Regions from separate parts of the Streptomyces sp. NPDC048419 genome, predicted to be linked through region 3. Evidence: riboswitches for the same ligand, from Rfam matches in the RefSeq annotation. Region 3 holds a riboswitch; each other region holds the start of a gene.
The links. Region 3 has a riboswitch for thiamine pyrophosphate ahead of thiC (phosphomethylpyrimidine synthase ThiC). Riboswitches for the same ligand answer to the same signal wherever they lie in the genome.

Region 1 (10,359 bases), on a different contig from region 3:
CGGGTCCTGGTGCTCCGCCCTGCCGCGCCGCCGCTTGCTGCCGTCCTCACCCTCGGGGCGCTTGACCGCCCAGCCCGCGGAGAAGCCGCGGCGGAAGGAGAGGGTGACGTAGGTCTGGCCGACGGCGAACGCGGCCGCGCCCAGACCGATGACGATCACCGAGGGGATCAGCACCCCGATGACGACACCCAGGAAGCCCGCGAACGCGAGCAGCCGCCAGCGCAGCCGTGCCTTGTACTGCAGCAGCACCTCGCCGAGCAGCCACAGCGCGACGATTCCGAACGCGATGTAGAGGACCGTCCAGCCCATGTACGCCCCTCTCCCAGTCGCCGCTACGCAGTGTGTCGTACTCCGGTGCGGCCGGTCTAGGCCTGCGGTGGGTGGTGCAGGCCCAGGTTCTCGTAGATTTCCAGCGTCGCCGTGGAGTTGTTGAGCGTGATGAAGTGCAGTCCTGGCACTCCCTCGGCCAGCAGCCGTGCGCAGAACTCCGTGGCGTATTCAATGCCAATGGAGCGTACAGCGGCCGGATCGTCTTTTGCTGTGAGGATCCGCTCTTTCAGGACGGACGGGATGTGGGCGTTGCTGAGCTGTGGCAGCCGTTCCAGCATCCTCACACTGGTCACCGGCATCACTTCGGGGATGACGGGGGTCTCGCAGCCGGCCGCGGTGACACGGTCGCGCAGCCGCAGATAGGACTCCGGCTGGAAGAACATCTGCGTGATGGCGTAGTCGGCGCCGGCCCGGCACTTGTTCACGAAGTGGGTGACGTCGGTGTCCCAGTCGTCGGAGCGCGGATGCATCTCCGGGAAGGCCGCGACGCCCACGCAGAAGTCGCCGGACTCCTTGATGAGCTGGACGAGGTCCGCGGCGTAGACGAGGCCCTTCGGGTGCTGCACCCAGTCCCCCATGGGGTCGCCGGGCGGGTCGCCGCGCACGGCGAGCATGTTGCGGATCCCGGCGTCGGCGTACTGGCCGATGATGTTGCGCAGCTCGGCGATGGAGTGGTTGACCGCGGTGAGGTGGGCGACCGGGGTCAGCGTGGTGTCGGCGACGATCTGCTCGGTCTCCTTGACCGTGCCGGCGCGGGTCGAGCCGCCGGCGCCGTAGGTCACGGAGACGAAGTCGGGAGCCACGGCCTCGACCCTGCGCAGCGCGCTCCACAGGTTCCGCTCACCCTCGGGCGTCTTGGGCGCCGAGAACTCGAAGGAGTACGTCGTCTTGCCCGTGGCGAGCATGTCCCGCACGGTGCGTGCGCGATCAGTCCTTGTGGATGCGGTTCCGAGGGCCATACTCGCAGGTTAACCAGGGGGCGGCGGTCCCCCAACCGAACGCGGGATTTTTACCCGAATTGTCGACCTGCTGTCCACGCCTCGGACAGCCGGCGCGATCACGCCTGCCGCAGCCTCTTGGCGAACTCCGCCGCCGCGGCGCCCGGGTCCTCCGCTTCGGTGATCGCGCGGACGACCACGACCCGGCGGGCTCCGGCGTCGAGCACCTGGTCGAGGTTGGTGAGGTCGATGCCGCCGATGGCGAACCAGGGGCGGTCGGTGCCGAGGGAGGCGGTGTACCGGACCAGGTCGAGTCCTGGGGCGTGGCGGCCCGGCTTGGTCGGGGTCGGCCAGCAGGGTCCGGTGCAGAAGTAGTCGACGCCCTCCTGGACGGCGGCCGCGGCGGCCTCGGACTCCGCGTGTGTCGAACGGCCGACCAGGACGTCGTCGCCGAGGATCGCGCGGGCCGCGGGGACCGGGAGGTCGCCCTGGCCGAGGTGGAGGACATCGGCGCCGGCTGCGTGCGCGACGTCCGCGCGGTCGTTGACCGCGAGCAGCCTGCCGTGGCGGGCGCAGGCGTCCGCGAAGACCGCGAGGTGCTCCAGCTCCTCGCCCGCCTCCATGCCCTTGTCGCGCAGCTGCACGATGTCGACGCCGCCCGCCAGGACGGCGTCCAGGAACTCCGGCAGATCCCCCTGGCGCCTGCGCGCGTCCGTGCAGAGGTAGACGCGGGCGTCGGCGAGGCGGGCGCGTGCGGTGGCTGCGGTGCCGGGCATGTGGGTGTCCCCCGTTGTCGGTGGCGTACGGGCCGCGGGCCCGCGCGAAGCTTCGGTCCGCGGGCCGCAGTGAACCACGGTCGTGGCTCACGCGGGCCCCGGCCCGTACGCCGGACGGTGTTCGGATCAGCGAGTTCGGCTCAGACGGCGAGCGCCTGGGCGCGGCGCTTCACCTCCGTGCCTCGATTCTCACTGAGGGCCTGGGCGGGGGTGCCCGGCAGGCTCTCGTCGGGAGTGAAGAGCCACTCGAGCATCTCCTCGTCGGTGAAGCCGTCGTCGCGCAGGAGCGTCAGGGTGCCGGCCAGGCCCTTGACGACCTTGTCCCCGTCGATGAAGGCGGCGGGGACGTGCAGTGCTCGGTTCTCACCACGGCGTACGGCGATGAGCTGGCCCTCCTTGACCAGCTGCCGCACTCGCGTCACCTCGACATCGAGCATCTCTGCGATGTCGGGGAGGGTGAGCCAGGCGGGGACGAGAGCATCGATGTTTGCGTCAATCTCGGTCACGGAATCAAGCCTGCCATCCCGCACTGACAGTCGGAAGCCGGACTGGCCCGACCTGGGGTTCCGCGTCACGTCGTGGCGGCCTTCAGGGGCCTTGCCGGATCCCCGATGCGCTCGGCGTCCATCGGGGTGCCGGCCTCGATCAGCCGCCTGCCCTGCGCCAGGTCCCTGGGCCGGCCGACCGCGAGCAGGCCGACCAGGCGGCCCTCGCGCAGCCAGCAGACGGACCACGCGGGCCCGGACGGGTCGCCGCGCCACAGGGTCGTGTCGGCACAGGCGTGGTGGCCGGCGTACTGGACGAAACGGCCGAACTGCTCCGACCAGAAGTACGGAACGGGGTCGTAGACGGCCGGTGGCGCACCGGTGGCCCCGCCGACGATGTTCTCGGCCACCGTGCGCGGCCCCTGGAGGGCGTTGTCCCAGTGGTGGACCAGCAGGCGCTCGCCGTACCGCCCCGAGGGGAAGGAGGCGCAGTCGCCGACGGCGTAGACGTCCGGCGCCGAGGTGCGCAGATGGGCGTCGGCGACGACCTCGTGGTGCGTTCCGAGCTCTATGCCGGAGCCGGTCAGCCAGGCCGTGGCGGGGCGTGCGCCGATGCCGACCACTACGGCGCCCGCGGGCAGCCGTGATCCGTCGTCGAGGACGACCGCGCCCGGCTCGACGCGCTCCACGCGCGCGTGCGTGCGCAGTTCGACGCCGGCGTCGGCGTACCAGGCGGCCATCGGCGCGGCCACCTCGGCCGGCAGCGCGCCCGCGAGCGGCCGGTCGGCCGCCTCGACGACCGTCACGGCGCAGCCCGCCTCGCGCGCGGCCGTGGCGAACTCGGCGCCGATCCAGCCCGCGCCGACCACCACGATGTCGTGCTGCCGGGCGAGCACGGGCCGCAGCCGCTCGGCGTCGTCCAGGGTGCGCAGCAGATGCACGCCGGGGACGCCCTCGGCGCCCGGCAGGCGGATCGGTTCGGCACCGGTGGCGAGCACCAGGACGTCGTAGGGGACGGGCCCGGCCTCGGTGTCCAGTTCGTGCTCGCCGGGGCGCAGGCCCAGCACCTCGCACCCGAGCCGGAGTTCGATGCCGAGCGCCTCGAAGTCGACGTCGAAGGCGGAGCCCTCGGACTTGCCGAGCAGGACGGCCTTGGACAGCGGGGGCCGGTCGTAGGGCTGGTGGGGCTCGGCGCCGATCAGCGTCACGCGGCCGGTGAAGCCCTGTTCGCGCAGGGCCACCGCGCACTGCACACCGGCCATGCCCGCGCCCACCACGACCACGCGCCGCGGGGGCGGCCCGCCCGTCTCCTGCGTCTGCTCGCTCACCTGATCACCCTAGCCAACTGACAAATTGTCAGTCAGCAGTCGTGCTCACTCAGTGACCTGCTCCACAACGCTGGTGCCGCTGCCTGTCTGCGACTCCCACTCCCAGCTCTCCTCCAGCCGCACGCGCCCGTCCGGCAGCTCCACCACCGTGGACACGCAGTGCCCCGAGGACGTCGTGCCGTCCCGCTTGAGCTGGACGTACCGGAAGTCCAGCCGGTCACCGGCCCGGGTACCCACCAGATGACCGCGTACGACGTCGCCACCCGCGTACTCGGCCCAGATCCCGCCGTCCTTCTCGTGGTACGTGAACCGCGTCCGAGTACCCACCTGACCTGGGGCCTGGTCGGCGACGGGGGCGAGGACGAGGCCGTCCAGCGAGCGGGGCATGGCAGGAGGCTCCCTTACAGAGGCGCGGGGGGTCGGGCTAGGGTGGCCAACGTACAAGCACTCGCGGGAGCCCGGACGCACCGGGCTGAGAGGGAGGCTGGCGGCCTCCGACCGTACGAACCTGATCCGGGTCATGCCGGCGAAGGGAGGGGCTGGACGCCCATGCCGTCACGTACGTCAGACGTCCTCGTCATCGGGGGCGGAATCATCGGCCTGGTCACGGCCTGGCGCGCCGCGCAGCGCGGGTTCGCCACGGCCGTCGTGGACCCCGAACCGGGTGGCGGGGCCGCGCAGGTGGCCGCCGGGATGCTCGCCGCGGTCACGGAGCTGCACTACGGCGAGCAGACCCTGCTCGGCCTGAACCTGGCCTCGGCCCGCCGCTATCCGGAGTTCGCGGCCGAGCTCACCGACCTCACCGGCCACGACCTCGGCTACCGCCGGTGCGGCACGCTCGCCGTCGCGCTGGACGCCGACGACCGCGCCCACCTGCGCGAACTGCACGCCCTGCAACGGGAGTCGGGCCTGGACTCGGAGTGGCTGTCGGGCCGCGACTGCCGGCGCCTGGAGCCGATGCTCGCACCCGGCGTGCGCGGCGGGCTGCGGGTCGACGGCGACCACCAGATCGACCCGCGGCGGCTGGCACGCGCGCTGGTCGCCGCGTGCGAGCGGGCGGGCGTGGTCTTCCACCGCCAGTGGGCGGAGCGCTTCCACGTCGCGGGGGACCGGGCCTCCGGTGTCACCACGGCCGACGGCACCGAGCTGGGCGCGGGCCAGGTGGTGCTCGCCGCGGGCAGCCTCAGCGGGCGGCTCCCGGGTGTCCCGGACGACGTGCTGCCGCCCGTGCGGCCGGTGAAGGGGCAGGTGCTGCGGCTGACCGTGCCGCAGCGGTTCGCGCCCTTCCTGAGCCGTACCGTGCGCGCCGTGGTGCGCGGCAGCCAGGTCTACCTGGTGCCGCGTGAGAACGGCGAGCTGGTGATCGGCGCGACCACCGAGGAGCTCGGCTGGGACACGACGGTCACCGCGGGCGGGGTGTACGAGCTGCTGCGCGACGCGCACGAGCTGGTCCCCGGCATCACCGAGCTGCCGCTGACGGAGACGCGCGCGGGACTGCGCCCGGGCTCCCCCGACAACGCGCCCCTGCTCGGCCCGACACAGCTGCCCGGGCTGCTGCTGGCCACCGGGCACCACCGCAACGGCGTGCTGCTCACGCCGGTCACCGGCGACGCCATGGCGCATGTCCTGGCCACCGGCGAACTCCCGGACGAGGCCCGCCCGTTCACCCCGAGGCGCTTCGCGCGCGTGGAGCAGCCCGCATGAACATCTCCGTCAACGGAGAGCCCCGGCAGTTCGCCTCCGGCACCGCTCTCGACACCGTCGTGCGGACGCTGGCCCCGGCCCCCTCCGGAGTCGCCGCCGCCCTCAACGAAACCGTCGTCCCGCGCGCCCAGTGGCCGTCGACCTCCCTCTCCGAGGGGGACCGCGTCGAGGTCCTCACCGCCGTCCAAGGAGGCTGACCCATGGCCGACGATCCCTTCGTCATCGGCGGTACGGCCTTCACGTCCCGCCTGATCATGGGCACCGGCGGTGCCCCCAGCCTCGACGTGCTGGAGCGGGCGCTGGTGGCGTCCGGCACAGAGCTGACGACGGTCGCGATGCGGCGCGTGGACCCCTCGGTGCACGGCTCGGTGCTGTCCGTCCTGGACCGGCTCGGCATCCAGGTGCTGCCGAACACGGCGGGCTGCTTCACCGCCGGGGAGGCGGTGCTGACCGCTCGCCTGGCGCGCGAGGCACTCGGCACCGAACTGATCAAACTTGAGGTGATCGCCGACGAGCGCACCCTTCTGCCCGACCCGATCGAGCTGCTCGACGCCGCCGAGACCCTGGTCGACGACGGCTTCACGGTGCTGCCGTACACCAACGACGACCCCGTCCTCGCCCGGAAGCTGGAGGACACCGGCTGCGCGGCGATCATGCCGCTCGGCTCGCCCATCGGCTCCGGTCTCGGCATCCGCAACCCGCACAACTTCCAGCTCATCACCGAGCACGCGCGCGTGCCGGTGATCCTGGACGCGGGCGCCGGTACGGCCTCGGACGCGGCGCTCGCGATGGAGCTGGGGTGCGCGGGTGTGATGCTCGCCTCCGCGGTGACGCGGGCGCGGGAGCCGCAGCTGATGGCGGAGGCCATGAAACACGCCGTGGAGGCGGGCAGGCTCGCGCACCGGGCGGGCCGCATTCCGCGCCGTCATTTCGCCGAGGCGTCCTCGCCGCGGGAGGGGCGCGCGCACCTGGATCCCGAGCGTCCCGCGTTCTGAACGCGCGTTCGACGGCCCTCGAGAACCGGTGCGAGGTCCGTCACAGGTCGGCTGCAGTCACGCCCCGATCCGGCAGGAAGGGACGGTCCTGTCGGTCACGGCTCGTACACTCACCTGCGTGGATACGACCCTTCAGGACCCTCTGGTCGGGCAGGTGCTCGACGGGCGCTATCGCGTGGACGCGCGGATCGCGGTCGGCGGCATGGCCACGGTCTACCGGGCCCTGGACACCCGCCTGGACCGCGTGCTCGCGCTGAAGGTGATGCACCCGACGCTCGCCGCCGACGGCACCTTCGTCGAGCGCTTCATCCGGGAGGCGAAGTCGGTCGCCCGGCTGGCCCACCCGAACGTGGTGCAGGTCTTCGACCAGGGCACCGACGGGTCGTACGTCTATCTCGCCATGGAGTACGTCGCCGGGTGCACCCTGCGCGACGTGCTGCGCGAGCGCGGGGCGCTGCAGCCGCGCGCCGCCCTGGACATCCTGGAGCCGGTCCTCGCCGCCCTCGGTGCCGCGCACCGGGCCGGTTTCGTGCACCGGGACATGAAGCCGGAGAACGTGCTGATAGGGGACGACGGCCGGGTGAAGGTCGCCGACTTCGGGCTGGTCCGCGCGGTGAACACGGTCACCAGCACGACGGGGACCGTCCTCGGCACGGTCTCCTACCTCGCACCGGAGCAGATCGAGCACGGCATCGCCGACCCCCGGGTCGACGTGTACGCGTGCGGTGTCGTCCTGTACGAGATGCTGACCGGCGACCGGCCGCACGGCGGGGACTCGCCGGCGACCGTCCTCTACAAGCACATCCACGAGGACGTCCCGCCGCCCTCGGCCGCCGTGCCGGGGCTGGCGTACGAGCTGGACGAGCTGGTCGCGGTGGCCACCGCCCGCACCCCGGACCGGCGTCCGCAGGACGCGGTGGCGCTGCTCGCACACACGCGTGACGTGCGCGCCGCGCTCGACGCGGACCAGCTCGACGCGATGCCGCCGCAGGCCCTCGCCGCGGGCCACATGGACATCTCCCAGGACCGTACGAGCGTGATCCCGCGCGCCCTGGCGATGCAGCATCCCCTGCCGGTGCACGAGGACGACGTCCTGCGCACCAGCCGGCTGGAGAGTCCGCCACCCCTGCCGCCGCGGCGGCGCGGCGCGGGCGCCCGGCGCGGTCCGGTCGCGATCGTCCTCGCCGTGCTGCTGGTCCTCGGGGTCGGCGCCGGCGTCTGGTACATCAACTCCGGCCAGTTCACCAAGGTCCCGCCGGTGCTGGCGAAGACCCAGACCGAGGCGCGGAAGCAGCTCGGGGACGCCGGGCTCGACCTCGGCAAGGTCCAGCACGCCTACAGCGACACGGTCAAGCGGGGCACGGTCATCAGCTCGGACCCGGTACCGGGCAGCCGTATCCGTGACAACGCCGCCGTGACGCTCACCATCTCCGACGGCCCGGAGACCGTGCGGGTGCCGGACCTGGAGGGCCGGCCGCTGGGCCAGGCCAGGGCCCAGCTGAAGAAGGCCGCCCTGGAGCCCGGCATGGTCACCCGCGAGTTCAGCGACGACGTCGACAAGGGCTCCGTGATCTCCACCGACCCCGAGGCGGGCACGACCCGGCACGCGGGCTCGGCGATCGCGCTGGTCGTGAGCAAGGGCAGCCCCGTCGACGTCCCGGACGTCACCGGGGAGGACCTGGAGGACGCGAAGGGCGACCTGGAGGATGCGGGCCTGGCGGTGAAGATCGCCCCGGAGCGGGTCAACTCCGAGTTCGACAAGGGCCAGGTCGCCACGCAGACGCCCGCGGGCGACGGCCAGGCCGCCGAGGGCGACACGGTCACGCTGACCCTCTCCAAGGGCCCGGTGATGGTCGAGGTCCCGGACGTCAAGGGTGACAGCGTCGACGACGCGAAGCAGACGCTCGAGGGCGCCGGCTTCAAGGTCAGCGAGGACCGCGGGCTGCTGGGCCTGTTCGGCGACACCGTCAAGGACCAGTCCGTGAAGGGCGGGGACAAGGCGCCCAAGGGGTCGACGATCACCATCAAGATCCGGTGACGGAGCACTTCGTACCGCGTGACACCCTTGGCGGGTGAAGAGTCTGCAGCCCCGCAACCCCGTCGGCGGCCACGTTCCCGTGGCCGGCGGCCTGAGCTCCGTCGGCCTGTCCTACGCCCATGACCTCAAGGCCGAGACGGTGCAGGTCTTCGTCGCCAACCCGCGCGGCTGGGCCACGCCCGCCGGCAGTCCGCGGCAGGACGAGGAGTTCCGCGCGGTGTGCGAGGCCGAGTCGATCCCGGCGTACGTGCATGCCCCGTATCTGATCAACTTCGGTTCGCACACCGAGGCGACCGTCGAGAAGTCCGTGGAGTCGATGCGGCACTCGCTGCGGCGCGGGCGGGAGATCGGGGCGCTCGGCGTGGTCGTGCACACGGGCAGCGCCACCGGCGGCCGGGACCGCTCCGTGGCCCTGAAGCAGGTGCGGGAGCATCTGCTGCCGCTGCTGGACGAGCTCACCCATGACGACGACCCGTTCCTGCTGCTGGAGTCGACGGCCGGGCAGGGCGCCTCGCTGTGCTCGCGGACCTGGGACTTCGGACCGTACTTCGAGGCGCTGGACGCCCACCCCAAGCTGGGCGTCTGCCTGGACACCTGCCACATCTTCGCGGCCGGGCACGACGTGACCGGGCCGGTCGGCATGCACCAGACGCTGGACCTGCTGGTGGACACGGTCGGCGCGGGCCGGCTGAAGCTGATCCACGCCAACGACTCCAAGGACGTCGTCGGCGCGCACAAGGACCGGCACGAGAACATCGGCGCAGGTCACATCGGCGAGGAGCCGTTCCGGGCGCTGATGACCCACCCCGCGACCGAGGGCGTACCGCTGATCATCGAGACGCCCGGCGGCAAGGAGGGACACGCTGCGGACGTGGAGCGCTGAAAAAACTTCGCGATTCACGGTCCGCCAAGGAATACCCCCATGGGGTATACGGTTCCAGCTCGGTGCAGGAACCGTGACCTGACATTGGGGGCAGTCATGCACGAGACACACGCACACTCACCGGCGCAGCCGCACGCGCACCATCACCCGGCCGGGGCCTCCTGGAGCATGGCCGCCCAGGCGACCCTGCACTGCCTCACCGGCTGCGCCATCGGCGAGGTGCTGGGCATGGTGATCGGCACCGCGCTGGGCTGGGGCAACCTCTCCACGACGGTCCTGGCGATCGTCCTGGCGTTCTTCTTCGGCTACTCGCTCACGCTGCGCGGCGTGCTGAGGGCCGGCGTCGGCTTCCGTACGGCCTTCCGGGTGGCGCTGGCCGCGGACACCCTGTCCATCGCCGTGATGGAGCTGATCGACAACGGCGTGATCGTGCTGTGGCCCGACGCCATGGACGCCACCCTCGGCGACCTGCTGTTCTGGGCCTCGCTGGCGATCTCGCTCGCGCTCGCCTTCGTCGTGACGACGCCTGTCAACAAGTGGATGATCGGCCGCGGCAAGGGCCACGCGGTGGTGCACGCGTACCACCACTGACGGCGTCCGCCGGGAGTCAGAGCTCGGGGCCGTCCCCGGGCTCCTCCTGGTAGGAGTAGCGCTGTTCCTTCCAGGGGTCGCCGACGTTGTGGTAGCCGCGCTCCTCCCAGAAGCCGCGGCGGTCGGCGGTCATGTACTCCACGCCGCGGACCCACTTGGGGCCCTTCCAGGCGTACAGATGGGGGACGACGAGGCGCAGCGGGAAGCCGTGTTCCGCCGTCAGCAGCTCGCCGTCCTTGTGGGTGGCGAGGATGGTCCGCTCGGAGGCGAAGTCCGCGAGGCGCAGGTTGG
Region 2 (10,359 bases), on a different contig from region 3:
AGAGCTGACGCCTGACCCGCAGTGTCGCTGTGGCCCGTCCCCGTATCCCCGGGGGACGGGCCACGGTCGTCTCACACGGAAAGTGACCTCGGCGGACGGTGACCTCAACGGTCAAGCGAGTACGACGACTTCGGCCGCGTCGAACTCCACGCCGACCACGTCCCCGACCTCCGGCGCCGCCCGCAGCGCGCACGCCGCCTCCAGCCGCGGCGCCTCCTCCGGCTGGAGCCGCACGGCGACGTGGGTGCCCTTGAAGGTGCGTGCGGCGACCGTGCAGCGCAGGCCCTGGTCGGCGGCGACGAGGCGGACGCCCGCGGGGCGCACGAGCAGCGTGCGCGGGCCCTGGGGGGCGTCCTCGGGCACCGGCAGCTTGCCCCACGGGGTGTCCGCGGCCTGACCGGCCACCGCGCCCTCGACCACGTTGTCGAAGCCCAGGAACCGGGCCACGAACTCGTCCGCGGGCCGCTGCCAGACCTCCAGCGGCGTACCGGACTGGGCGATCCGCCCGTCCCGCATCACCACGACCCGGTCGGCGAGCGCGAACGCCTCGCCCTGGTCGTGCGTCACCGCGAGGACCGTGGTGCCCAACCGCCCGAAGAGTTCCCTGAGTTCGACGACCAGCCGTTCCCGCAGCGAGCGGTCGAGCTGCCCCAGCGGCTCGTCCAGCATCAGCAGCCGGGGCCGGGGCGCGAGCGCCCGCGCCAGCGCCACCCGCTGCTGCTCACCGCCCGACAGCGACGCGACAGCCCGGCGGGCGGCGCCCGGGAGGCCGACGAGGTCCAGCAACTCCCGTACCCGATCGTCCTGTTGCGGGCGGGACGCCCCATGCATCCGCGGGCCGAAGGCGACGTTCCCGCCCACGTCCCGCTGCGGGAAGAGCTGGTGGTCCTGGAACATCAGGCCCACTCCCCGCTTGTGCGCGGGAACGCCCCTCTGGTCGCGGCCGTCGAGCGACACCCGCCCGCCGTCGAGGGGTTGCAGCCCCGCCACCGTCCGCAGCAGCGTCGACTTGCCGCTGCCGCTGGGCCCGAGCACGCACACGATCTCGTGCTCGGCGACATCGAGGCGGACGGCGTCGAGCACGGCCCGGCCGCCGAAGCGGACCGTCGCGTCCTGAAGGCTCAGCAGCATCTAGAACTCCCCGGTCCGGTCGGTACGAAGTCGCTCCAGGACCAGCAGCGCCACCGCGCACACCACCATCAGAATCGTCGAAAGGGCCATCGCCTGGCCGTAGTTGAGGTCTCCCGGGCGGCCGAGCAGCCGTGCCACGGCGACCGGCAGCGTCGGGTTCCCGGGGCGCGCGATGAACACGGTCGCCCCGAACTCCCCCAGTGACACGGCGAACGCGAACCCGGCCGCCACCAGCAACGCCCGCCGCACCAGGGGCAGATCGACCTCCCGCCACACCCGCCACGGCGACGCGCCGAGCACGGCCGCCGCCTCCCGCAGACGCGCGTCCACGGCCCTCAGCACCGGCAGCATGGTCCGTACGACGAAGGGGACGCCCACCAGCGCCTGCGCGAGCGGCACCAGGATCCAGGAGGAGCGCAGGTCGAGCGGGGGCTGGTCGAGGGCGATCAGGAAGCCGAAGCCGACCGTCACCGCGGACACGCCCAGCGGCAGCATCAGCAGCGCGTCGAAGCCGCGCACCAGCCGGCCCGCGTCCCGGCGGGCGAGGGCCGCGGCGGCGAGAGCGCCGATCAGCACGGCGATGGCGGTGGCGGCGGCCGCGTACTGGAGGGAGTTGCCGATCGACTCGATCGGCGGGACGAGGAAGGTGCCGCCGTCCTCGTGGGTCAGCGACCGGTAGTAGCCGAAGTCCGGGGCGTCCAACGACCGTTGCACCAGCACGGCCAGCGGCAGCACGAGCAGCACGGCGACCGTGGCGAGCACCCCTGCGAGCAGCCCCCACTCCCGCGCCCCGCGCGGCCGCCGCGCGGTCACGGACGCGTCGACCAGCCGCAGGGCCGTCTCCCGCCGCCGTACGGTCCAGGCGTGCACCGCGAGGATCGCGCCCACCGCCGCGAACTGGACGATGGTGAGCACCGCGGCCGTGGAGAGGTCGAAGATCTCGGACGTCTGCCGGTAGATCTCCACCTCGAGGGTGGAGAACGTCGGCCCGCCCAGGATCTGCACCACGCCGAATGAGGTGAAGGTGAAGAGGAAGACCATGAGCGCGGCCGCGGCGACGGCGGGCGCGAGCGCGGGCAGCGTCACCTTGCGCCATGCCTTCAGCGGCGAGGCGCCCAGCATCCGCGCGGCCTCCTCCTGCCGAGGGTCCAGCTGGCCCCACAGACCGCCCACCGTCCGTACGACGACGGCGTAGTTGAAGAAGACGTGCGCGAGCAGGATGGCCCACACGGTGGTGTCCAGCCGTACGCCCCACAGCTCGTCCAGGAGCCCGCCGCGTCCGACCAGCGCCAGGAACGCGGTGCCGACGACGACCGTCGGCAGCACGAACGGCACGGTGACGACGGCCCGCAGCACCTGTTTGCCGGGAAAGTCGAAGCGCGCGAAGACGTATGCGCCGGGGAGCGCGATGAGCAGCGTGAGCGCGGTGGAGGCGAGCGCCTGCCAGGTGGTGAACCACAGGACGTGCCGGATGTCGGACTGCGTGACGACGTCCGCGATCCGGCCGAACTGCCAGGCCCCGTCCACCTTGAGCCCGCGTGCCACGATCGCGGCCACGGGCCAGGCGAAGAACAGCGCGAAGAACGCGACGGGCACGGCCATGAGGCCGAGCCGCGCCGCGCTCCCCGCGCGACGGCCGCGGACGGCTACTTCAGTACGAGTGACGTCCACGACTTGACCCACTGGTCACGGTTCTCGGCGATCTCGCCGGGCGCCATCTTCTCCGGGTCCTTGGCCGGCTGCCCGAACTTCTGGAACTCGGGCGGAACCTGAGCGGCCTCCCGCACCGGGTAGACGAACATGTTCAGCGGCATGTCGTCCTGGAACTCCTTGGTGACCAGGAAGTCGAGGAGCGCCTTGCCGCCCTTGGTGTTCTTGGCGTTGCTGAGCAGTCCCGCGTACTCGATCTGCCGGAAGCAGGTGCCGTACGACGTCCCGGTCGGCGCCGTCTTCGGCTTCGGGTCGGCGTAGATGACCTCGGCGGGCGGCGAGGAGGCGTAGGAGACGACGAGCGGCCGGTCGCCCTTGGCCTTCTTGCCGCCTGCGGAGCCGGAGAACTCCTGGTTGTAGGCCTGCTCCCAGCCGTCGACGACCTTCACACCGTTGGCCTTGAGCTTCTTCCAGTAGCCCTGCCAGCCGGCGTCGCCGTACTTGGCGGCCGTGCCGAGCAGGAAGCCGAGGCCGGGCGAGGAGGTGGCGGCGTTCTCGGTGACGAGGAGGTTCTTGTACTCGGGCTTGACCAGGTCGTCGAACGACTGCGGCGGCGTCAGCTCGTGCTTGCTGAAGTACGCCTTGTCGTAGTTGACGCAGATGTCGCCGGAGTCGATGGGCGTGACCCGGTGCTTGGCCTGGTCGACCCGGTACTCCGGCAGGATCGTGTCGGAGCCCTTGGCCTCGTACGACTGGAAGAGGCCGTTGCCGAGCGCCCGCGACAGGAGGGTGTTGTCGACACCGAAGAAGACGTCGCCCTGCGGGTTGTCCTTGGTGAGGATGGCCTTGTTGACGGCCTGACCGGCGTCGCCGTCCTTGAGGACGTGGACCTTGTAGCCGGACTGCTTCTCGAAGTCGGCGAGGACGCTCTTCGAGACGGCCCACGAGTCGTGGCTGACGAGAGTGACGGACTTGGAGTCGCCGGACCCGTCGCTGCCGGACGAGGATCCGCACGCGGACAGCGTGACGAGTCCCAGCCCGACGACCAGGGCCGCGAGCTTCCTGTTGTTCACCGAATTCCTCCTGGCTGACCAGGAAGAGACGCGGCCCCGCCCGGGACCGGCGGACATGGCCGACGGCTCCCGGGCAGGGCGCAACAGCTTGAGTGATCACCGAACTTCCTACCCAGAATGACCTGGGCAAGGTTCAGAGGGTCTGCGGCCCGGTTGCCGCACTCTCAGCGCTGTGGCGCTCCCCTGTCGGAATATGCAGATGTATGTACGGGTGTTCGTACCGGCTCAGGTTACCGCTCGGTGGCCGCGAGCTGACCGCAGGCCCCGTCGATCTCCTGCCCACGGGTGTCCCGGACAGTCACCGGTACACCGTGTGCGGCGATGGCCTCCACGAAGGCCTTCTCGTCCTCGGGCCGGGAGGCGGTCCACTTCGACCCGGGCGTCGGGTTGAGCGGGATCAGGTTGACGTGCACGGGCTTGCCCCTGAGCAGCCGCCCGAGCCGGTCGCCGCGCCAGGCCTGGTCGTTGATGTCGCGGATGAGCGCGTACTCGATGCTGAGCCGGCGCCCGCTCCTCTCGACGTACTCGAACCCGGCGTCGAGGACCTCGCGCACCTTCCACCGCGTGTTCACGGGGACGAGGGTGTCGCGCAGCTCGTCGTCCGGGGCGTGCAGCGAGATCGCGAGCCGGCACTTCAGGCCCTCGTCGGCGAAGCGGTGGATGGCCGGCACGAGCCCCACGGTCGAGACGGTGATGCCTCGCTGCGAGAGCCCGAGCCCGTCGGGGGCGGGGTCGGTGAGCGCACGGATGGCCGTGATGACGCGCTTGTAGTTGGCGAGGGGCTCGCCCATCCCCATGAAGACGATGTTGGAGAGCCGGGCGGGTCCGCCGGGCACCTCCCCGTCCCGGAGCGCCCGCATCCCGTCCACGATCTGATGGACGATCTCCGCGGCGGACAGATTCCGGTCCAGCCCCGCCTGCCCGGTGGCGCAGAAGGGACAGTTCATCCCGCAGCCGGCCTGCGAGCTGATGCACATGGTGACCCGGTCCGGGTACCGCATCAGCACGGACTCGACGAGCGTCCCGTCGAACAGCCGCCACAGCGTCTTGCGGGTGGTGCCCTGGTCGGTCGACAGATGCCGTACGACCGACATCAGGTCCGGCAGCAGCGCCTCCTGCAGCCTGCCGCGCGAGCCGGCGGGGATGTCGGTCCACTCCGCCGGGTCGTGCGCGTACCGCGCGAAGTAGTGCTGCGAGAGCTGCTTGGCACGAAACGGCTTCTCCCCGACCTCGGCCACCGCCTCCTTGCGCTCGGCAGGCGTGAGATCGGCAAGGTGCCGCGGTGGCTTCTTGGCTCCGCGGGGGGCGACGAAAGTAAGTTCTCCGGGTGCAGGCATAACCCTTCCAGTGTCGCAGATCAACTCGTGTGACCTGGTGACGGTGGGCGTGCCGGAAGGCCTCTCCCGCACCATTCCTGTGTCGTCCCTCGCTCCGCGGGTGGGCGTCCCTTATGCTCCGTCCACCACAAATCACCTCGAATCAGCGGAGGACAGGACGCCGGGAATCAACCGTGAGCGCCTCATCAGAACGCTGACATTCTGGCTGCGTCCTGACTTCGTGCTGCGGGTGATCAACCGGTTCCAGAAGATCGCGGGCTTCGACCGCTCGATGGCCTTGGCCTCCGGTGCGCTGACCGCGTTGCTCCCGCTCGCGGTGCTGGGTGGCGCGCTCTTCGGCGAGGAGGCCGCCGACCGGATCATCAACCGCTACGGCCTCACCCGCGGCGGCGCCGAGGCCGTCAGAACGGTGTTCTCCGCAGAGTCCGCGAGCGCCGGCGTCGGCGTCTTCGGGATGGCGTTCCTGGCGATCTCGGTGCTGAGCTTCTCCCGGGCCATGCAGCGCCTGTTCGAGCAGACCTGGGAGCTGAAGCCGCTCAGCGTGCGCAACACACGCAACGGCCTGTGGTGGATCTGCACGCTCAGTTTCTATTCGGCGGTGATCGGCTGGATCTACGTCACGCTGGGCGGCGGGCGCCTGGGACTGCTGGCCGCGGTGTGCGAGGTACCGGTGTCCGCCGCCTTCCTCACCTGGAGCGGCTGGATCCTCTCCGCGAGGCGGCTCGCCTGGCCGGTCCTGCTCCCCTTCGGGATCTCCGCAGCCGTCCTGACCGCGGCCTATTCGGTGGTCGCGACGGTGTATCTCCCGCGTCTGTTCAATTCCTACGCCTCGCGCTACGGCGCCGCCGGTGCGGTCTTCGGGATGGCCTCGACCCTCTTCGGCGCCATGGTCGTTCTCGTGGCGTCAGCGGCACTGGGGCGGGAGGTACGGGACGAACTCATCCGGATCCGTCAGGGCCGGCGCCCGTCCCAGGACGAGGTCAGCCGCCAGTGGGACAGCATCGTCGAGCAGACACGGTCGCGTTGGCGCACGGTACGCAAACAGCCCTCCCACCATGAGCCCGAGGACGCCCGCTGACCGCCGGAAGGGCGGGGCGGCCCTGCAACGAAGTCGTCCCACCAGGCCGACGGCGCAACGCCGTCGACCGGGTGGGACGTCCCGTACCGTCAGCCGGATCCGACGAAGAGGACCAGCAGCAGCCAGACCACGGGTGCCGTCGGCAGCAGCGAGTCCAGGCGGTCCATGATGCCGCCGTGGCCGGGCAGCAGCGTGCCCATGTCCTTGATGCCCAGGTCCCGCTTGATCATCGACTCGCCGAGGTCGCCCAGCGTGGCGCTGGCGGCGACCGCGAGGCCCAGGAGCAGGCCCTGCCACCAGGCGCCGTCGTCGATCAGGAACTGCATGCACAGCGCGCCCGCCACCATCGCGAAGCTGACCGCGCCGAGCAGCCCCTCGCGGGTCTTGCCGGGGCTGATGCGCGGGGCCAGCTTGTGCTTGCCGAAGCGCCAGCCGACGGCGTACGCGCCCGTGTCGCTGACCACCGTCAGCAGCAGGAAGGTCAGCACCCGCCAGGGTCCGTCCTCGGCGGCCAGCATGAGCGCCACGAACGTGGCCAGGAAAGGCACGTAGAACGCCGCGAAGACGCCCGCCGTGACGTCCTTGAGGTAGCCCTCGGGCGGCTCCGTCATGCGCCAGACGAGTACGGCCAGTGCCGTGAGCGCCATCGCGACCCAGGCGCCCTCGGCGCCCCGGACGTACCCGGCGACCACCATCGCGGCGCCGCCGAGCGCCAGCGGGACCAGCGGCGCCTTGATGCCCTTGCGCTCCTCGAGCCGGCTGGTCAGCTCCCACAGGCCCACCACGACGGCGACGGCGACGACCCCGACGAAGACGGCCTTGACGACGAACAGCGACGCGATGATCACCACGCCGAGTCCGACGCCGACGCCTATGGCCGCGCCCAGGTCGCGCCCCGCGCTCTTCTTCTGCGGCGGGGGCGCCGGCTGCGGGGCGTCGGGCATGGGCTCCGGATTCTGCTGCACCACCCCGTAGGGCGGCGCCTGCGGCGTCTCGTCGCGGAACAAGGGGCCGCTCAGCCGGGCGGCCCCCCGGTCGTCATCCTGGTCACCGCCGTACGCGGGTCCCTCGGGCACGATGGGCATGGGGCGAGTCTGCTGCGCCTCAGGCGCATCGTACGCGGGACCCGCCGGGGCAGCCCCCTGGACAGGCCCCTGGTCGGACGGCCCCCAGTACCCGGCCGGTGAACCGGTGTGCGGCGGCGCTCCCCAGGAAGAGTCGTTCATCAGACCTCGAGCAGCTCCGCTTCCTTGTGCTTCAGGAGCTCGTCGACCTGCGCCACGTACTTGTGCGTGGTGTCGTCGAGTTCCTTCTCCGCGCGGCGGCCCTCGTCCTCGCCGGTGTCGCCGTCCTTGATCATCTTGTCGATCGCGTCCTTGGCCTTGCGGCGGACGGAGCGGATGGACACGCGCGCGTCCTCGGCCTTGCCCTTGGCGACCTTGATGTAGTCGCGGCGGCGCTCCTCGGTCAGCTCCGGGAACACCACACGGATGATGTTGCCGTCGTTGCTCGGGTTGACGCCGAGGTCGGAGTCGCGGATGGCCTGCTCGATGTTGCGCAGGGCCGACTTGTCGAACGGGGTGACGACCGCCATGCGCGGCTCCGGCACGGAGAACGAAGCCAGCTGGTTGATCGGCGTCGGCGCGCCGTAGTAGTCGGCCACGATCTTGTTGAACATCGCCGGGTGCGCACGACCGGTGCGGATCGCGGCGAAGTCCTCCTTGGCGACCACGACGGCCTTCTCCATCTTCTCCTCGGCCTCGAGGAGGGTCTCTTCGATCACCACTTGCTCCTGCGTGTCTTGAGTAAGGCCCGGCTGCGGTTCCTTGGTGGGGCGGCGGCCGGCTGCGTCGCGTCTTCTTCCTGCACGGTTCCCGACCGGCAGGACATTGTCCATCCCCCGGTCAGGGTCCGTAGGTGTTGCCGGTCAGTCCCGGCTGCCGCGGTCACCCACAAGCGTGCCGATCTTCTCACCCTTGACGGCGCGCGCGATATTGCCCTCCGTCAGAAGCTCGAAGACGAGGATCGGGAGCTTGTTGTCGCGGCAGAGCGTGATGGCCGTGGCGTCTGCGACCTTGAGGTCGCGGGTGATCACCTCGCCGTAGCCGAGGGAGTCGAACTTGACCGCGTCCGGGTTGCGCTTGGGGTCGGAGTCGTAGACCCCGTCCACGCCGTTCTTGCCCATCAGCAGCGCCTCGGCGTCGATCTCCAGGGCGCGCTGGGCGGCAGTGGTGTCGGTGGAGAAGTACGGCATGCCCATCCCGGCGCCGAAGATGACCACACGGCCCTTCTCCAGGTGCCGGACGGCACGCAGCGGGATGTAGGGCTCGGCGACCTGGCCCATGGTGATGGCGGTCTGCACCCGGGACTGGATGCCTTCCCGCTCCAGGAAGTCCTGCAGGGCGAGGCAGTTCATCACGGTGCCGAGCATGCCCATGTAGTCGGAGCGGGCCCGGTCCATGCCGCGCTGCTGGAGCTCGGCGCCGCGGAAGAAGTTGCCGCCGCCGATGACCACGGCGATCTGCGCGCCGTCCCGCACGACGGACGCGATCTCACGGGCCATCTTGTGCACCACGTCGGGGTCCACACCCAGGCCCCCGCCGCCGGAGAATGCCTCACCGGACAGCTTCAGCAGAAACCGACCGGGTACTTTGCCGTCGTCGCTCTTCTGGGCCTTGGTGGTCATCGAGATCCCGCCTCTTTCATGTGGTGCACATACGAAGAAGGCCACTGCCGGTGGGGTGTCGTTCGCAACCCATGCGCGGCAATGGCCTCCTCGTCAGATCTGCTGTCGCCCGTCACGCTCGCGTGACGGCGTACCGGACGACTGCTCCCGACCCTATCGGGCCGGGACGCCGCTCGCGGCACGGACTCAGATGCCGACCTTGATACGCGTGAAGCGCTTCAGGGTGACACCGGCCTCGTCCAGAACCTTCTGGACCGACTTCTTGTTGTCGAGCGCGTACGGCTGACCGAGCAGCGTGGCGTCCTTGAAGAAGCCGTTGAGGCGACCCTCGACGATCTTCGGCAGGGCGGCCTCGGGCTTGCCCTCGGCGCGGGTGGTCTCCTCGGCGACGCGGCGCTCGGACTCGACGACGTCGGCCGGCACGTCCTCCTTGGAGAGGTACTTCGGCGAGAAGGCGGCGATGTGCTGCGCGACGCCCTTGGCGACCTCGGCGTTGGGCTTGTCGAGCTCGACCAGGACACCGATCTGCGGGGGCAGGTCGGGCATCGTGCGGTGCATGTACGCGAGGACGAAACCGTCGGCGTACTGCGCGAAGCGGTCCAGGACGATCTTCTCGCCCAGGTTGGCATTGGCCTCGTCCACGAACGCCTGGACGGTCTTGCCGGCCTCGATCTCGGAGGCGAGCAGCGCCTCGAGGTCGGCCGGGGAGGTCTTGGCGACGTGCTCGGCGATCGCGGTGGCGACGGCCTGGAACTTCTCGCCCTTGGCGACGAAGTCCGTCTCGCACTTCAGCTCGACGAGGACGCCGGAGGAGTTGTCGTCGGCGATGATGGAGACGACGGCGCCGTTCTCGGCCGAGCGGCCCTCGCGCTTGGCGACGCCCTTCTGGCCCTTGATCCGGAGCGCCTCGACGGCCTTGTCGACGTTGCCCTCGGCCTCGTCCAGCGCCTTCTTGCAGTCCATCATGCCGGCGCCGGTGAGCTCACGAAGCTTCTTGACGTCGGCGGCGGTGTAGTTCGCCATGAGTCTTTGAATCTTTCTCGAAGTCTGGAAGATCGAAGATCTACGGGGTCTACAGCCCCATGTGGTCGGGGCCGCTGACACTCCGCCGACCTACGGGTGAACGGCGGGAGCGGCTGTCACCGCGCCGGAGGCGCTATTGGCTGCAGCACCGCTCCCGCCGTCAACTTCAGGACGCTGACGGTCAGGCCTGCTCGGCGTCCGCAGCGGGAGCCTCGGCGGCCGGAGCCTCAGCGGCGGGAGCCTCGGCCTCAGCGGCGGGGGCCTCGGCCGCAGCGGCGGCCTCGGCGGCGGGGGCCTCGGCAGCCGGAGACTCGGCCTCAGCCGCGGGGGCCTCAGCGGTGGGAGCCTCAGCAGCGGCCTCGGCCGGCTTCTCGGCCTCGT
Region 3 (10,359 bases):
ATATGCGTCCGCCCTACCCCACTGCATGAGCCCTACTATCGGCTCGCCATGACAGCAGCAGGGAAGCACCAGGTGAGCCGCGCGGAAACCTCACGCCGAGGCAGCCGGCCGGGCCGGGCGGGCATCAGGGACGTCGCCGCCGCCGCCGGAGTCTCCATCACGACCGTCTCGGACGCTCTCAACGGCAAGGGCCGGCTCCCGGACGCCACCCGACGCCATGTCCGCGAGGTCGCCGACCGGCTGGGCTATCGCCCGTCGGCAGCGGCCCGAACCCTCCGTACCGGCAAGTCGGGCCTCATCGGCCTGACCGTGACGACGTACGGGGATGAACCTTTCACCTTCACCGAGTTCGCCTACTTCGCCGAGATGGCGCGCGCCGCCACCTCGGCCGCCCTCGCCCGGGGCTACGCGCTGGTCATCCTGCCCGCGACCTCGCGCCACGACGTGTGGTCGAACGTAGCGCTGGACGGCACGGTCGTCATCGACCCCTCCGACCAGGACCCGGTCGTCAGCGAGCTGGTCCGCCAGGGTCTGCCGGTCGTCTCCGACGGCCGCCCGGCCGGCTCGCTCCCGGTCACGGCGTGGGTCGACAACGACCACGAAGCCGCCGTCATGGGCATCCTCGACCACCTGGCCGACGCCGGCGCCCGCCGCATCGGCCTGCTGACGGGGACGACGACGGACACGTACACCCATCTGTCGACCACGGCGTACCTGCGCTGGTGCGAACGCGTCGGCCAGGACCCGGTGTACGAGTCCTATCCGGCCCACGACCCCTGCGCGGGCGCGGTCGCCGCCGACCGGCTGCTGGCCCGGCCCGACCGCCCCGACGCGGTCTACGGCCTGTTCGACCCGAACGGCACCGACCTGCTCGCCGCCGCCCGCCGCTACGGCCTGCGCGTACCGGAAGACCTGCTTCTGGTCTGCTGCAGCGAGTCCACCGTGTACGCCAACACCGAGCCGCCGATCACCACGCTCTCGCTGAAGCCGCGGCGTATCGGCACGGCCGTGGTGCAGCTCCTCATCGACGCGATCGAGGGGGTCGATTCGGACCAACCGGTCGAGCAGGTGATACCGACGGAGCTGATCGTGCGTACCTCGTCACAGCGGCGCCCGCCGCGGACGACGGTCAGTGCGCCGCGGTCGCCCGAGGAGGAGTAGGGCGGACGCCGTCAGCCTGCGGTCCAAGCCCTGCCCAATCGGGGCGAAAGCCGCGGTGAACTGGACTCTTACTCCGATTCACCACCCCTGGGTCATCACATGGCGCGATCGGCATTCCTATGATGGGCGCACGACACCGCGGGCCGCTGCGACCAGGCAGTCCGATGCGGTGCAGGTGCGGCGCGATGGTGGAGGGGTCTGATGACTCAGGGGGCCGGTCAGGGACCCGAAGCGGAACGGACGGCGACGTTGCGCGACTTCCGGGTACCGGCGTATGTCCACGAGACCGGTCCGTACGGCCAGAACACCCATCCCGGTGATGTCGTCCCGCCCGAGGAGGCCGCGCTCGGGGAGGGGTACACGCCGACCGAGCGCGACCTGCCCGTCATCAACCGCGGCGACACGCTCCAGGTGCCCGTCGCCCCCGCCCCCCTGGCCGTCCCGCAGGACACGGACGGCAGCGGCCCGCTCTACGTCGTCGGCGACGTGCACGGCTATCTGGACGAGCTGCTCGCCGCGCTCCGGGAGCAGGGCCTCGTCGACGCCGCGGGCCAGTGGTGCGCCGGCACGTCCCGGCTGTGGTTCCTCGGCGACTTCACCGACCGCGGTCCCGACGGCATCGGCGTCATCGAGCTCGTGATGCGTCTGTCGGCGGAGGCGGCCGCGGCCGGCGGCTACTGCAAGGCACTCATGGGCAACCACGAGCTGCTGCTGCTCGGCGCCAAGCGGTTCGGCGACACCCCCGTCAACTCCGGTGCGGGTACGGCCACTTTCCAGGCCGCCTGGCTGCTCAACGGCGGCCAGAAGACCGACATGGACCGCCTCCAGGACCACCATCTGCAGTGGATGGCCCGCCTCGACGCCATGGAGTCGGTCGACGGCTATCTGCTCGTCCACTCGGACACCACGGCCTATCTCGACTACGGCGACTCGATCGAGGCGGTCAACGACACCGTCCGCGAGACGCTCACCCGCAACGACGCCGACGAGTGCTGGGATCTGTTCCGCAAGCTCACCAAGCGGTTCTCCTTCCGCGACGAAGGTGGTGCAGACGCCGTCCGTTCCCTGCTGGATACGTACGGCGGCACGCGAATCGTTCACGGCCACAGCCCCATCCCGTACCTGCTGGGCGAGGTCGGGTCCGAGGAGGGCGACGACAGCGCGGGGCCCGTGGTCGAGGGACCGCACGTCTACGCCGACGGGCTGGCCATCGCGATGGACGGCGGAGTGACCATGGCCGGAAAGCTACTGGTGCAACAACTTCCTCTGGATATCTGAACGTTCGCAGGGCAGGCGACCCCCGGCGGGAGGAATCGCAACGAACGGTGCAGGCCAGAGCCCAATTTCTGGAAACCCCCTGTCACCACCTGCCGTGACCGCTCTACCATCGGCTTATCCGTAGCAGGCTCCCCTCCGTTTCTGCCCGACGGCTCGTTGGCATGCGAGCCCCAAGCCCTACGGAGCATCGGGGGATGCACATGAACAGCGTTCCGCAGCACCTGCTGAGCGAGGACCGCCAGGAGTACGAGCGGGTCCTCGACGAGGCGCTGCGCTCCGCCCCAAATCGCCCGGAACTGGCCGCTGTCGGACAGCGGCTCAACGCCGAACAGCTGCGCACCATGGCGCTCAACGCCTCCGCACTCATAACGGCGGCCGCGGCGACCGAGTACCAGCACTACGTGAAGGTCCGCGAGGAACTGCGCCAGCCGGCGCCGTCCACCCCGTCATCCACCCGCGAAGCCGGCTCCTCGGAGCCGGGCGGGGCGGCGATGGGGCTCGCCACCACCCTCGGCGAGGCAGCCGAGACGGCCGGCGCGGGCGCCGTCGCCGTCGCCGCCGTCCTCACGCCCGTCCTTGCCGGAACAGCAGCGGTGATCTTCCTGCTCGTCGGCTATGTCATCAAGTCGCTCGACCCCGGCCAGGTCTTCGGCAAGACCATGATCACGGCCGGCTGGGTGTTCGGTGCCCTGACCGCGGCCGCGATCCTGGTGGCCGCCGTGGGCCTGCTGCTCACCGCTCTGCGCAACAGGCCGTCGCTCGAGACCGGTCCGTACGGTGAACTACGCGGGGACGTGGCGCTGGCCAGGGAGGCCTGGCGCGAGGCACTTCTGGAGCGCGGCATCATGCCGTTCCTCAGGGAGGCACTCGTCGACCCGGGCGCCGCCGCGGCACTGCACAGCACCACACCGCGGACGCCCACCAGCCGTATGCCGAATCTGGGCTACGGCCGCCCCGGCTTCAGCAGCCCGGACGACGGCGCCACCGGCCCGCGCCCGAGCTTCTCCAGCCCGGACTACACCAGCCCGGAGTTCGGAGGCCCGGAACACCAGCCGGAGTGACCGCGGGCTTGCGCCCTCCGCCACGGCGCGGCCCCTCGGGGCCGGCCGGGGGAGCGCAAGCCGAACGCCCCTTTCGCCGAACCGAGTTCGTCAGTCCGCGACCGGCAGACCCACCCTGCTCCCCGCGGCCGCGAACTCCTTCGGCTTCTCCGCCGTGCCCATCCCGACCTCCGCCCGCATGGTCAGCCGGGTGGGCTGTTCAGATCGGCCCGGTGGTGAACGACGTCGTGTGCGACGTCCAGGAGGGGCAGGTTGTGGGTGAAGGCATAGGCGCGCAGGCGGGCGAGGGCCTGGTCGAGGGGGATGCCGAGCAGAACGGTCAGGGCGCCGGTCGCCTGGTGGATGAGGGCCCGGTGCAGCGGCAGCGGGTCGTTGCTGCTCAAGTCGTCGATGCCGTGGGGCGTGGTGAGGATCGTTGTGGCGCCTTCGGCGAGCGCGAGGAAGTGGCTCATCTGAGAGCGGGTCAGCGAGCCGGCGGTGCTGCGGTGTCCGGTGAGGACGCCCAGCCGGGCCGCACCCAGATTCAGGGGGACGGCGTGCGCGGCGTGCGGGGACTTCTGGTGCGTGGCGGCCAGTAGGGCAGGCCATCGGTGCTCGGGCACGGTGTACAGATCGGGGACGAGTACGGGCTCACCGGTGCGGGCGGCGTCCACGGTGGGGCCCTCGCCGAGGGTGTACTGCAGGTCTTCGAAGGCCACTCCTGCCTTGTCCGCCGGGTCGTACCAGACCAGTTCGAGGCCGGAGTGGTCGAGCAGGCAGATGGTGAGGCTGTCGAGGCCGAGTGCGACCGCGCAGGGACCGGGCTCGAGTGCGGTCAGACCATGGCCGGCCTGAGTGGCCGCGGCCAGGAGGCCGGGGATGTCGGGGGCATCTGCGGGCACCGCGGGTACTCCTTGACTGAGTGCGGTGGGGCGCCCGTGGCGCGGGCCGCAGGGCGACATGAAACCAGCGTCACGAGCGGTGCGGCCGGTCCTGGGATGCGGCGAACGTCCCTGCGGATACGCCGCCCTCGACGACGAGTTGGCACAGGCGGGTCAGTGACGTCCGGTTGTCGCGGGCGTGGGCGCGCAGGCGCTGGAAGGCCGCATCGGGCGGGATGTTCAGGCTGGCCCCGAGGGCGCCTTTGGCCTGTTCGATGATGATCCGGCTGTTGAGCGCGGTCTGCAGTTGGCCGACCCGTTCGGCCTGGTCCTGGGCCAGGCGTTGGTGCAGGATGCCGATGGTCGCGGCATCCGCCAGGGCCTGTCCCAGACGCAGGCTCGCCGGGTGCAGGCCGGCGGGACTCCCGTGGAAGACGTTCACCGCGCCGATGACCTCCTCGCGCAGGCGCAGCGGGATGGCGGCCACGGCGGCATATCCGGCCGTGCGGGCCGCCTTGGTGAAGCGCGGCCAGCGCACGGCGGTGTCCGACCGGGTCAGGTCCACCGGACCGACCTGTTCCTGCTGCCGGCAGCAGTCCCTGGACGGGCCCTCGTCGAACTCGACCTGGGCCTCCTCCAGTTGGTGTGCGGTGTGGGTGGATGCGGTCACGTCCACCAGTCGTCCCTGGGCGTCGACCATGACCACCCCGGTGGCCGACACGTCCAGCAGCGCGAGCATGTGCTCGGTCAGCACATGCAGGAAATCGACCAGGTAGAAACCCTCCACCAGGGTGTCGGCCAACTCCAGGAAGGCTCGCGCGAGTCGTTCCTCCCGCTCCCACCGCACCATCGCGCTCCTCCTCCACCCCCTGCCCAGGACCGCCGGCTGACGATCCGGCCCGGGAGGCGTGGGCTCGGTGTCATTGTCCCGCCGTCACACCAGGCCGGGAACAGAACCGCCGCATTCGCGGCACCGGCAGGGTGAACACGACTGCGGGCGGGCGCCGGAGCCTGGCTCAAGGCTCCGGCGCGCTTTCGGGCTCCGCCGTCAGTCGGCGATCGGCAGATACACCCTGTTCCCGGCGGCCGCGAACTCCTTCGACTTCTCCGCCATGCCCGCCTCGATCTCGCTCCGGTTCCCGCCGTGCTCACGGCGGATGTCCTGGGAGATCTTCATCGAGCAGAACTTCGGCCCGCACATCGAGCAGAAGTGGGCGGTCTTGGCCGGCTCGGCCGGGAGGGTCTCGTCGTGGAACTCCCGTGCCGTGTCCGGGTCCAGGGCGAGGTTGAACTGGTCCTCCCACCGGAACTCGAAGCGGGCGTCGGAGAGCGCGTCGTCCCAGTCCTGGGCGCCGGGGTGCCCCTTGGCGAGATCGGCCGCGTGAGCGGCGATCTTGTAGGTGATGACGCCGGTCTTGACGTCGTCACGGTTGGGCAGCCCCAGGTGCTCCTTGGGCGTGACGTAGCAAAGCATGGCCGTGCCCCACCAGGCGATCATCGCGGCACCGATACCGGAGGTGATGTGGTCGTACGCCGGCGCGACGTCCGTGGTCAGCGGGCCGAGCGTATAGAACGGAGCTTCATCGCAGATCTCCTGCTGAAGGTCGATGTTCTCCTTGATCTTGTGCATCGGGACGTGTCCCGGGCCCTCGATCATGGTCTGTACGTTGAAACGCTTGGCGATCGTGTTGAGTTCCCCGAGCGTGCGCAACTCGGCGAACTGCGCCTCGTCGTTGGCGTCAGCGATAGAACCCGGCCGGAGGCCGTCTCCCAGCGAGTACGTGACGTCGTAGGCGGCGAGGATCTCGCATAGCTCCTCGAAGTTCTCGTACAGGAACGACTCCTTGTGGTGCGCGAGGCACCACGCGGCCATGATCGAGCCGCCGCGCGAGACGATGCCGGTCTTGCGGTTCGCGGTGAGCGGGACGTACGGCAGGCGGACGCCCGCATGGACCGTCATGTAGTCCACGCCCTGCTCGGCCTGCTCGACGACGGTGTCCTTGTAGATCTCCCAGGTGAGCTCCTCGGCCCTGCCGTCGACCTTCTCCAGGGCCTGATAGAGCGGCACGGTGCCGATGGGCACGGGGGAGTTGCGCAGCACCCATTCACGGGTCGTGTGGATGTTGCGGCCGGTGGACAGGTCCATGACCGTGTCGGCGCCCCAGCGGGTCGCCCAGGTCATCTTCTCGACCTCCTCCTCGATGGAGGACGTCACCGCGGAGTTGCCGATGTTGGCGTTGACCTTCACCAGGAAACGCTTGCCGATGATCATCGGCTCGACCTCCGGGTGGTTGACGTTGGCCGGCAGTACCGCGCGGCCCGCCGCGATCTCGTCGCGGACCACCTCGGGCGCCACCTTCTCCCGGAGCGCCACGAACTCCATCTCGGGCGTGATCTCGCCCTGGCGCGCGTATGCGAGCTGGGTGACCGCCGTCCCGTCGCGTCCGCGCCGCGGCTGGCGTGGACGTCCGGGGAAGACCGCGTCGAGGTTGCGCAGCCCGCCCCGCGGCGAGGTGTGCTTGATGCCGTCGTCCTCGGGGCGGACGGGGCGGCCCGCGTACTCCTCGGTGTCGCCGCGGGCGACGATCCAGTTCTCCCGCAGCGGGGCGAGCCCCCTGCGGACATCGGTTTGTGTGAGCGGATCGGTGTACGGGCCGGAGGTGTCGTACAGCGTGACCGACTGCCCGTTGGTGAGGTGCACCTGACGGACCGGCACCCGCAGATCGGGGCGCGAGCCCTCGACATACGCCTTGTGCCAGCCGATAAACTTCCCGGCCTCCGAGGACTGTTCACCGGACTGTTCGCCCTGAATGAGCGGTTCGTCCTGGTTGGAGGCAGGCGTGCGTGCGTCCTTGTTGGTCATGAGACCTACTCCCTACGCCGGCATTACCCGGTAACAGGTTCGGCGGTCGACGCAGCGATATCCGTCTGTCGACGTCTCGTGGGGAACATCACCCAAGTTCGGTGATGTTCCACGTGAAACATCGCAGGGACGGAGGTCAGCGCCCTCTCAGCCCGGTGCTCCGAGCTCCCGCGTGTGCAAAGGTGCCTCCACGCTAGCGTCAATTCCGGCGAGCTGAACAGGGGGCCCCGGCGTTCTTGCAATGATCGGGCGGTGACCACGACACGCCAGCACCCCTATCCACCCCCGGAGCCGCCCCATGGGCACGGCTCCGACAGCGGCCAGGGACACGGTCCCGGTGCTGGGCACGAGCCCCGGGTTGAGCCCGGCCATGGCTCCGGTGCCGGGCACGGTCACGGCGGCGGCCACGGTCATTCGCACAACCACGGTCCGGCGGCGCCCGTCTCCAAGCACCTGCGCAAGGTCATCGCGGCAGTCCTCATCCCGTTCACCGCGGCCGTGGTGGTCGGGCTCGTGGTGCTGTGGCCCGGCGGTGCCCCGGGGCACCAGCGCAGCGGCGTGGGCTTCGACCGGCAAACCCAGCAGGCGACGGTCGCCAAGGTCGTGAACGTGAGCTGCAAGTCGGTGAACGCCTCCGGCCAGGCCGCGGCCGGCGACACCTCCGGCGCCGCGGGCTCCTCCGCACAGCAGCCGGAGAAGGGCACTTGCAAGAAGGCGACGATCCGCGTCGACACCGGCAAGGACAAGGGCCGTACGTTCACCGAGATCGTGCAACCGGACCAGTCACGCCAGTTGCACGAGGGCGAGAAGGTGGTGGCCGCCTACGAGCCTTCCGCGCCGAAGGACCTGCAGTACTCGGTCACCGATGTGAACCGCCGGCTCCCCATGGCGCTGCTCGCGGGCATCTTCGCGCTCGCCGTCGTGGTGGTGGGCCGCCTGCGCGGTGTCATGGCGCTGGTCGCGCTGGCCGTCAGCTTCATGGTGCTGACCTTCTTCATCCTGCCCGCGATCCTCCAGGGCTCGGACCCGCTGCTCGTGGCGGTGATCGGGTCGAGCGCCATCATGCTGCTCGCCCTCTACATGTGCCACGGCCTGTCCGCCCGTACGTCCGTGGCGGTGCTCGGCACGCTGCTCTCGCTCGTGCTGATCGGCCTGCTCGGCTCCGAGTTCATCGGCTGGGCCGCGCTGACCGGCAACACCGACGACAGCACCGGCCTGATCCACGGCCTGTATCCGTCGATCGACATGAGCGGTCTGCTGCTCGCGGGCGTCATCATCGGCTCGCTCGGCGTCCTCGACGACGTGACGGTCACCCAGACCTCAGCGGTGTGGGAGCTGCACGAGGCGAACCCGTCGATGGGCTGGCGAGGGCTGTACCGGGCCGGTATCCGCATCGGCAGGGACCACATCGCGTCCGTCGTCAACACCCTCGTCCTCGCCTACGCGGGCGCCGCACTGCCGTTGCTGCTGCTCTTCTCCATCGCGCAGAGCGGCGTGGGGACGGTCGCCAACAGCGAGCTGGTGGCGGAGGAGATCGTACGCACGCTGGTGGGTTCGATCGGCCTGGTCGCCTCGGTCCCGGTCACGACGCTGCTCGCGGCCCTGGTGGTCGCGGCCGACCGTCCGGGGGCCGAGCCGGCCGCGGGGAGGGTGCCGGGCGCAGCAGCGCCGGTTCCGGCGCGATCGGGGAGAGGCCGGCGCCGTAAGCGCTGAGCCGATGGCTGCCGCGTCTTGCCCGCATCCCCTGCGAAGAAGCGTTCCTGCAACCCTCCGCTGCACGCAGAAGCGTTACAGCCACTCCGCGGCACCAACCTGTCAGCCGGCGCTCTGCTCCTCCGCCAGAATCCGGTCCAGCGCCTCGTCGAGATGGGCGTCGAAGTCCGCGAGGGAGCCCTCCTGGCCGAGCGGCACCAGCTTGTCGGTGCGGTCGAGGAAGGCGATGAGCGGCACCGTGGAAGAGCGGAACAGCGCCTGGTCACAGCCCACCTGAAGCCGGATCAGGACCTCTGTCAGCGAGTCCGGTTCGGCGGGTGAGACCCGCACATCCCCCTCCCCGCACGGCCGGCCCACCCCGTCGATGAGCAGTTCACGGCCGAACGCCCAGGTCACCGGAGCATCACCGGGCAAGTGGAAGGTCAGCCGTACGGCATACGGATCAGAGGTCTCGTACCGCAGTTCCACCGGGATGCGGAACGAAAGCTCCTCGGACACGAGAAAGCTCATCATGACCTCTGCCTGTACGGACTCGCGCATCGCCTACCCCGTCTTGTGAAGCCGAACGGCCGGGAATCGCCCCGGACTCTGGTGGCATCTTGCTGAACGTACACAGCAGATCACAAGGAGTGAGTTTTCAGATACTGATAGAGAGCGCCAGTGACCCCAGCAGCTGCCCGATCTCGCGCTGCAGTTGCTCGATCGCGGACACCAGCCGATCAGCCTGATGAGCAGGCAAGGAGATGGCCATCGTGGCGGCCGCGGTGCCCGCCGTGATCGGGATCGCCGCGCAGACCGTCCCCAGCGCGTATTCCTGTCGCTCCGTCACCGGTTCCAGCCGACTCGCCCGTTCGAGTCGTCTCAGCAGCGCATGGTTGTCACGCACCGTGTACGGAGTGAGGGACTGCACGGGGTAGCGGTCGAGGTGATCACGGCGGGCGGTCTCGTCCAGCTGGGCGAGCAGGCACTGCCCGATCGCATGCGCGTGCGCGGTCTCACGGAAGTCGGCCCACTCCTCGACCGCCGGATTGCCCGGGGTGTCGGAGACGCACATCACCTCGATCTCGCCCTCCTGGTACACCGCGTAGTACACGGGCACACCGATCGCATCCCGCCAGCGGGCGAGCGCGTCGACGATCGTGCTGCGACGTTTCTGCTGGGCTGCGCCGCTGCTGAGCCGTACGGCCGCGTCACCGAGGAAGAACAAGCCCTTGTCCCGGCACAGATAGCCCTCGTGGACCAGAGTGCGCAGCAGGTGGTACGCCGTCGGCAGCGCCAGGCCCGTCTCGCGGGCCAGCTGTTTGGCGGGAGCCCCGTTCTCGTGCCCGGCGACGCACTCCAGCAGGCGCATGGCGCGCTGGACCGATCCGATGAGGGTCGCGGACTGCGACGGGGCGGAAGAGGCGTCCGCGGACGGCTCCGC

Region 1: it holds a riboswitch for thiamine pyrophosphate, as region 3 does, so the genes downstream of both, thiO (glycine oxidase ThiO) here and thiC (phosphomethylpyrimidine synthase ThiC) in region 3, are expected to answer to the same signal.
Region 2: it holds a riboswitch for thiamine pyrophosphate, as region 3 does, so the genes downstream of both, ACGFYN_RS17950 (thiamine ABC transporter substrate binding subunit) here and thiC (phosphomethylpyrimidine synthase ThiC) in region 3, are expected to answer to the same signal.

The regions. Positions count from the first base shown of each region.
Region 1 covers NZ_JBICXT010000019.1:137,262-147,620, forward strand. The annotation lists gene ACGFYN_RS33195 (hypothetical protein) at 1-309, opposite strand, end outside; gene metF (methylenetetrahydrofolate reductase [NAD(P)H]) at 366-1,289, opposite strand; gene thiE (thiamine phosphate synthase) at 1,388-2,044, opposite strand; gene ACGFYN_RS33210 (Rv2175c family DNA-binding protein) at 2,185-2,550, opposite strand; gene ACGFYN_RS33215 (NAD(P)/FAD-dependent oxidoreductase) at 2,616-3,857, opposite strand; gene ACGFYN_RS33220 (hypothetical protein) at 3,903-4,244, opposite strand; TPP riboswitch at 4,298-4,409, shown strand; gene thiO (glycine oxidase ThiO) at 4,407-5,561, shown strand; gene thiS (sulfur carrier protein ThiS) at 5,558-5,758, shown strand; gene ACGFYN_RS33235 (thiazole synthase) at 5,762-6,556, shown strand; gene pknB (Stk1 family PASTA domain-containing Ser/Thr kinase) at 6,675-8,594, shown strand; partial or broken gene ACGFYN_RS33245 (deoxyribonuclease IV) at 8,629-9,554, shown strand; gene ACGFYN_RS33250 (DUF4396 domain-containing protein) at 9,574-10,068, shown strand; gene ACGFYN_RS33255 (sulfite oxidase-like oxidoreductase) at 10,085-10,359, opposite strand, start outside.
Region 2 covers NZ_JBICXT010000007.1:221,336-231,694, reverse strand. The annotation lists gene ACGFYN_RS17965 (LAETG motif-containing sortase-dependent surface protein) at 1-8, shown strand, start outside; gene ACGFYN_RS17960 (ABC transporter ATP-binding protein) at 112-1,131, opposite strand; gene ACGFYN_RS17955 (ABC transporter permease) at 1,132-2,733, opposite strand; gene ACGFYN_RS17950 (thiamine ABC transporter substrate binding subunit) at 2,778-3,854, opposite strand; TPP riboswitch at 3,942-4,049, opposite strand; gene rlmN (23S rRNA (adenine(2503)-C(2))-methyltransferase RlmN) at 4,085-5,191, opposite strand; gene ACGFYN_RS17940 (hypothetical protein) at 5,412-6,269, shown strand; gene ACGFYN_RS17935 (phosphatidate cytidylyltransferase) at 6,359-7,495, opposite strand; gene frr (ribosome recycling factor) at 7,495-8,052, opposite strand; gene pyrH (UMP kinase) at 8,197-8,955, opposite strand; gene tsf (translation elongation factor Ts) at 9,142-9,978, opposite strand; gene rpsB (30S ribosomal protein S2) at 10,160-10,359, opposite strand, start outside.
Region 3 covers NZ_JBICXT010000006.1:152,870-163,228, reverse strand. The annotation lists gene ACGFYN_RS15875 (LacI family DNA-binding transcriptional regulator) at 49-1,161, shown strand; gene ACGFYN_RS15870 (metallophosphoesterase) at 1,363-2,439, shown strand; gene ACGFYN_RS15865 (hypothetical protein) at 2,634-3,500, shown strand; gene ACGFYN_RS15860 (GAF and ANTAR domain-containing protein) at 3,683-4,381, opposite strand; gene ACGFYN_RS15855 (ANTAR domain-containing protein) at 4,452-5,210, opposite strand; gene thiC (phosphomethylpyrimidine synthase ThiC) at 5,409-7,223, opposite strand; TPP riboswitch at 7,216-7,405, opposite strand; gene ACGFYN_RS15845 (YibE/F family protein) at 7,476-8,936, shown strand; gene ACGFYN_RS15840 (SsgA family sporulation/cell division regulator) at 9,039-9,476, opposite strand; gene ACGFYN_RS15835 (IclR family transcriptional regulator) at 9,574-10,308, opposite strand.